One region of the Paraburkholderia sp. MM5482-R2 genome, then DNA from elsewhere that is predicted to be linked to it. Evidence: riboswitches for the same ligand, from Rfam matches in the RefSeq annotation. Region 1 holds a riboswitch; the other holds the start of a gene.

What was found. A riboswitch is a leader RNA that binds a small molecule or an ion and turns the genes downstream of it on or off. The one in region 1 is predicted to bind cobalamin.
Region 2: another riboswitch for cobalamin. It lies ahead of OKW37_RS07985 (TonB-dependent receptor domain-containing protein); the one in region 1 lies ahead of cobA (uroporphyrinogen-III C-methyltransferase).

Annotation. Positions count from the first base shown of each region.
Region 1 covers NZ_JBNDLP010000003.1:1,916,114-1,919,514, reverse strand. The annotation lists gene cobO (cob(I)yrinic acid a,c-diamide adenosyltransferase) at 1-413, opposite strand, end outside; gene OKW37_RS30890 (cobalamin biosynthesis protein) at 410-844, opposite strand; partial or broken gene cobA (uroporphyrinogen-III C-methyltransferase) at 920-1,660, opposite strand; cobalamin riboswitch at 1,856-2,115, opposite strand; cobalamin riboswitch at 2,196-2,473, shown strand; gene cobW (cobalamin biosynthesis protein CobW) at 2,676-3,401, shown strand, end outside.
Region 2 covers NZ_JBNDLP010000002.1:1,068,159-1,071,559, forward strand. The annotation lists gene OKW37_RS07965 (EVE domain-containing protein) at 1-404, opposite strand, end outside; RNA gene ssrS (6S RNA) at 546-727, opposite strand; gene OKW37_RS07975 (cell division protein ZapA) at 794-1,108, opposite strand; gene OKW37_RS07980 (ATPase) at 1,105-1,464, opposite strand; cobalamin riboswitch at 1,685-1,949, shown strand; gene OKW37_RS07985 (TonB-dependent receptor domain-containing protein) at 2,041-3,401, shown strand, end outside.

The DNA of each region.
Region 1 (3,401 bases):
TACTTCAGCACGGTGTTCAGCTCGTCGAGGATCACCATCTGGTAGTCGCCGCTTTCGATCATCCGCCGCGCTTCGTTCCAGCCTTTGCGCGCGGTCGCCATGTCGGCCTCGCGGTTCTGCGTGTTCCACGTGTAGCCGTCGCCCATCGTGACGAAATCGCATTGCGCGATCGCGCCGAGGAAATCGCGCTCCGACGTATGCAGCGCGCCCTTGATGAACTGCACGACGCCGAGCCGCATGCCGTGGCCGAGCACCCGCACGGCCATGCCGAAGGCGGCCGTGCTCTTGCCCTTGCCGGTGCCGGTGTTGACGATCAGCAGGCCTTTTTCGACGGTCGCGCCGGCCTGCTTCTTTTCGTGGCCTTCGCGGCGGCGTTCGGTCATGCGTTGATGCGATTCCGGATCGGTTTTCATCGAGGGTCCTGGTTTTGAGGGGCGGGATGGGATGGGGGCGCGTCGCTAAGGGCAGCATTGTTCGCCGCTGCGATCGCCACCGTGATGCCAGCGTGCGCGGTCTTGCGTACGATTAGGCGCGCGTTTTGCGCGGTTGTGGTGGAGTCCGGCGCCGTTGCCGCCAGCAGCGCGCACGGCTCGCACACACCATCGACACCGAGATGCGCGTGTGCCGCCGCCGACGGCGACGCGACCGATACCGCGGCGATCTGCTCGCGGCTGAACAGTTGCAGCGGCAGCTGATGACGTGAGCAGAATTCGAGCAGACCGGCTTCGTTGGCTTTGGTGTCGATCGTCGCGATCGCGCGGATCTGCTCGAAGGCATTCGATCCGAGCGCTGCGCGGACGGCGGCTTCGATCTCAGCGGCTTTGCTGTGCAAGCGGCAACCGATGCCGACGCTCAGCGTTTTGATCGCGCGTCCGAGTCCGTGTCGTGTCGCGCTCGCTGCCAGTTCGTGAGCAACGCCGGCGTCGCGTTTGGCCGCATCACGCGCCAGCGCGAGCGACGCCACACCGCCGATCACGACGATCGCCGGCGAGCCGAGCCCCGCACGCGCCACCGCCTCGGCGAACTCGCGAAGCGGCGCGAGCACATGACGCTGCTCAGGCCGCGTCGCCGACTCGATCGCCGCGCACGGCGTGTCGGCGGACATGCCGGCCGCGAGCAATGCGCGGGCGATCTCGCCGAGCCGGCGCATGCCCATATAGATCACCAGCGTCATGCGCGTCGCGGCGAGCGCGGCCCAGTCCGGTTCGCCACTGCCGCCGGCGCCGTGGCCGGTGACGAACACGACGCCCTGCGCGTGATCACGATGCGTGACCGCGATACCGAGCGCCGCGGGCGCCGCGATGCCAGCCGTGATGCCGTTGATCACGTCGACTTCGATACCCGCGGCCTGCAGCGCCTGCAACTCTTCGCCGCCGCGGCCGAACACGAACGGATCGCCGCCCTTGAGCCGCGCGACGCTGCGCCCCGCGCGCAGATGCCCGAGCATTTGCGCGACGATGTCGGCTTGCGGCGTCGACGGATGGCCGCCGCGCTTGCCGACGTACACGACTTGCGCGTCGGTGCGCGCGAACTGCAGCACGTCGGGATTCACCAGATCGTCGACGAGCACGACATCGGCCTGCGCGAGCGCACGGGTGGCCTTCAGCGTGATCAGTTCGACGTCGCCGGGACCGGCGCCGATCAGCCAGGCGCGCGTCATCGCGGCGTGCATGGCGCGCGCCATGCGGTGATGGAAGAAGAGACGCGGCGTGCGACAGCGCGCGCGGCGGTGAATATAGAGGTCATGCGGAACTGCGAATCCGGGCACGCGCGATGCCGCGCTGCTACGCCTTCACATCCGTTCCCCGCGGATTCCGGCGGCCGGCGGCGCCGCGTGATGCACGGATGCAATGCGGCACCGCCTCCGCGTCTGGCCGGTATCCGGGCTGGCGGCCTCATGCGCTTCGCCTTCCCGTCCCGGTTTGTGGATTCGCGGGACAGTGGCATCAAAAAACGCATGCGCGGCACGGCGGAATCGAAGGCGAATCGAATCGCGCGCCGCAGGTCGCTTACCGTTGCGGGGACAGCACAGGTTGAACGCGCGAGGCGCTGCCTGTTTCCCGTTTAACTGCACACGCGAGCGCATGTGCGGGCACCAAACGCGCGCATACGATAGCACATGGCGCCTTGCCGGATAAGCCTCGGCGGCGCTTTCCGGCTCGGTGCGTTGCTTGACTGCGCAACGCCGCGGGCCTACACTCGCACGCACTTTGGGTGCTCGCATGCGCGCTCGTGCGCATGCAGTTAAACGGGAAACAGGGAGCCACCTGCTCTGGAGCGGCTAACCTGTGCTGTCCCCGCAACGGTAAGCGAAAAGCGGTTCCGGCTTGATAGCCGGGCACCGCAGTGCCGGCTTCGATGTCCTCGCGCAAGCTCGCGTGGACATTTCACCACTGGACGAGAAACCACTCGGCCGGGAAGGGGAAGCGGCGCTTTCGCCAGCCCGGATACCGGCCCAAAGAAGCAGAACGACCGCCGCGGGGATGCGGCGGCGCGTTCATGACCTCAGTTCCGCTTTCTGTATTTCCGTTGTCGCGGCAATGCCGTCGTTCGTCCCCGTGTCTGGTGATCGCTGGTACTGCTGCGCGTGCTTCATTCGCTCCATTCGCCAGCCGACGCGGACCCACGCGCGGACTTTCCGGCATACCGATCAACGCCAAGGGATGGACCTCACGATGCAAACTCAATTGCGCAAGATCCCCGTCACGATCGTCACGGGCTTTCTCGGCAGCGGCAAAACCACGCTGCTGCGGCACATTCTTCAGCATGCGGGCGGCAAGCGCATCGCGGTGATCGTCAACGAGTTCGGCGAGCTCGGCATCGACGGCGAAATCCTCAGGGGCTGCGGCATCGGTTGCGATGAAAACGGCGTCGAGACCGAAGGGCAATTGTATGAACTCGCGAACGGTTGTTTGTGCTGCACCGTGCAGGAAGAATTTTTCCCGGTGATGGAAAAGCTCGCGGAGCGCCGCGATGAACTCGATCACGTGCTGATCGAAACGTCGGGGCTCGCGTTGCCGAAGCCGCTCGTGCAGGCGTTCAACTGGCCGCAGATCCGCAATGGCTTCACGGTCGACGCGGTGGTGACGGTGGTGGACGGCCCGGCCGCCGCGAGCGGCCAGTTCGCCGATAACCCGCTCGCCGTCGATGCGCAGCGCAAGGCCGATCCGAATCTCGATCACGAGTCGCCGCTGCATGAACTGTTCGAAAACCAATTGTCGGCGGCCGACCTGGTGATTCTGAACAAGACCGATCTGATCGACGACGCGCGGCAGCACGAGGTCGAAGCCGCGATCCGCGCGGAGATTCCGCCGCAGGTGAAGATCGTGCGCGCTCAGCAGGGGCGGCTCGACCTGCATACGCTGCTGGGCCTCGAAGCGGCGTCGGAAGAGACGATCCAC
Region 2 (3,401 bases), on a different contig from region 1:
GACAGGCGGTTGCCTTTGGCGAGCACGCGCATGTCCTGCAATTCGGCATGCTCGCGCAGCGCGGCAAGCGGAATCAGCGCGATTTTCTTCTTGAACACGACGTCGACGAGCATCCAGCGCGGCGTTTCCGGCGACGATTTCGCGTCGTAGTACGAGCTCTTTTTATCGAACTGCGTAGGGTCCGGATACGCGGTCGACGAGACCTCCGCGATGCCCGCGATGCCGGGCTCCGGACAGCTCGAATGATAGAAGAGCACGCCGTCGCCGACCTGCATCACGTCGCGCATGAAGTTGCGCGCCTGATAGTTGCGTACGCCGGTCCACGGCAAGGTGCGATGAGGTGCGTTGGCGAGGTCGTCGATGCTTGCTTCGTCCGGTTCGGACTTCATCAGCCAGTAGCGCATGAATCGGAGTGAGCGTGTGAGATTGAACGAAGCGCAACAACAGCAGGCGCGTACGGAAAAGCCCCTGAAAAAGGCGCTCAAACGAAAAAACGACGGCCAAAGAAAAACGGCATCGAACCGAAGTCCGATGCCGTTCCAGATAAGGTCCCCGCCTTAGCCGCTAGGCCGGCATCCTGAACCGAGGGTTCAGAATTGGTCGCAGTTAGCAACACTTCGGGTACATCAGACTGAGTGACGCGCACACCCGTGCTACAAATTTCCGCAACCGTGCACATGGCATTGGTTCAAGGAATGTATGACCTTGGCGAACCAGGCAGGGAAGCTAAACCGATGAAGCTACAACCCAAACCGTTCAACACGTGACCGATTCGAAACCGGCCCACTACTGCTTACTGCAAGCTGTACTGCTCGATCACAGTACCTAGCTGTTCGTTCATTTGCTGCATTGTACGCCGGATTTCTTCAGCGGGAAATGCTTCTCCGTGTCGCACGCTGCTTTGCAGCTTAAGCAGTTCCGATGCCAGCGACAGCGCAGCCATCACCGCGATGCGATCGGTGCCGCGCACGTTGCTGCCGCTGCGGATTTTCTTCATCTCGGCGTCGACGCGCGCGACCGCCTCGAGCAGCGCGCCTTCCGTTTCCGGCGAGCAGGCGAGACGATAGGGTACTTCGAGAATCGATACTTCGATCTGCTTGGTGGTCATGCGCTTTCTCCGTGTCGGCTCACGTCGCTTTCCGCTTCCTCGTGTCCGGGCTGGGCGGACTCGAGCAGATCGAGCTGGTTATCCGGTTCGCTGCTCGCGCGTGCGCGCGGCAATTTTTCGAGAATCGCATTCAGGCGCACCTGAGCGTCGTCGATCTTGGCGGACAGCGCGTCGCGTTCCGCCTGCAGTGCGTCGCGCTCTTCGCGCAATTGCGCGAGTTCCGCATGCGTGGCTTGCACTTCGGCACGCGTTTGCGCGAGCTGCTCTTCGAGCGCGAGCCGCGCTTCGTTGTGGCGCTGGCTGATCGCAATCAGCTTGCCGATGTTCTGGGAGAGTGATTCGAGTTCGGTGAGCATGTGCTGCGTCCTCTAAAGACATCGCATTTTAGCGCGGAATATTACAGGTTCCGACAATTGTCTCGTTTCGAGACGTAACAGCATCGCTACGTGCAGGTTCGTTGCGTGTCGGGTCGTCGACCATAAGGTAAAAAACCGGTAATCCATCGGACAATAACCTGCATTCAACAGAACCGATTGCGCTCCGGTTGACCTTTCTTGACGCCCCGCGAGGCCGCTCGTAAACTTCCCGCACTCTGGTGCCCGCGCGCGCTTCTCGGCGCGCGCAGTTAAACGGGAAGCAGGACGCGCGCGGTGCCAAAACCGGATGCGCGAACCTGCGCTGCCCCCGCAACGGTAAGCGACCGCATGTGATGTGCTCATGCAGGTCGGTCCTGATCGCAAGGTTGGAAGTTCAACGTGCGAGTGTGCCACTGCGCGTCACGCGTGGGAAGGCGGGATCGATGTGTCGTAGCCCGGATACCGGCCAGAAAAGAGGGACGTCCCCCCGCGAAAACGCTAAACAAGGGGGCGCCTCGTGACGCGTCGGCCTGCGGGGAAGCAGGCCGCGCACGCTATCCACAGGAATGTCATCCCATGCTGTCCCCCATCGCCCGCGCAACGCTGCTCGGGTTCGCGAGCCTGCCGCTCGTCGTGCATGCGCAAAGCGCCGAGCCCGCGTCCGCGTCTGCGACGCCGTATTCGTCTTCATCGTCCGCCACGGATGCTACCGCCGCAAACGCTGCAATCGCTGCCAATGCCGCCTCCACCGATGCGCCGGGCAGCGTGCTGTCGCCGATCGTCGTGACCGCGCAACGCGGACCGCAAGCGTTGCGCGATGCGATCCCGCAGACTACGCAGTTCGATCAGCAGGACATCGCCGACACGACCGCGACCGATCTGCCCGGCCTGCTGCAACTCGCGCCAGGCGCGCAAATCTCGCGCACGGGTGGCCCCGGTTCGACCGCGAGCCTCTTTCTGCGCGGCGCATCGTCGACGCAATCGCTGCTGCTGATCGACGGCGTGCGCGTCGATTCGGTGAGTCTCGGCTCAGCTCAACTCGCGCAGATTCCGCTCGATCAGGTCGATCACGTCGAAGTGGTGAACGGCAACGTGTCGGCGTTGTATGGCTCGGGCGCGATCGGGGGCGTCGTGCAGGTGTTCACGAAAGACGGCGGCGATCATCCGCCGCGTTTCAATTTTTCGGTCGGCTACGGCAGCTATCACACGCAGACGCAAACGGCCGGCGTGAACGGCGCGCTCGATCAGGACGGCCGCACGACCATCAACATCTCGCTCGCGCGCACGAAGGACGACGGCTTTTCGTCGCTCAATCCGCTCGAGGCGCCGAACGCGAATCCGAACGCAAACGGCAATCTGAACGAGAGCATCAGCGCGTCGCTGCGTCACAAGTTCACCGACAGCTGGGACGCGGGCGTCAGCTATTTCCAGTCGAACAACGACAACAGCTACGACAATGCGTACGGCGAGCCCACCGATCTGAACAATCTCTATAGCAAGGTGCGTCAGGTGTCGGTATTCGCGAACGGCAAGCTGACCGACTGGTGGACCACCCACGTCACGCTCGCCGAGGGCGACGACCGCAGCGTGTCGAACACCAATGGCATCTACAACGGCCGCTTCGATACCGACAATCGCCAGTACACGTGGCAGAACGATTTCGCGCTCGCCGCGAACCAGAAGCTGCAACTCGGCTACGAGCATCTCGACCAGACGCTCGACTCCGACACGTTCGCCGCGCCCGACCGTCACGTCGATTCGGTCTTCGCGGGCTACAGCGCGCGCTTCGGCCGCAACCAGATTCAGGCCAACGTGCGACGCGACCAGTACTCCGATTTCGGTGGAGCGAACAGTTACTATCTCGGCTACGGATTCGACATCACGTCGCGCTGGAAGGTAACCGCAAGCTATTCGGATTCGTTCCGCGCGCCGAGCTT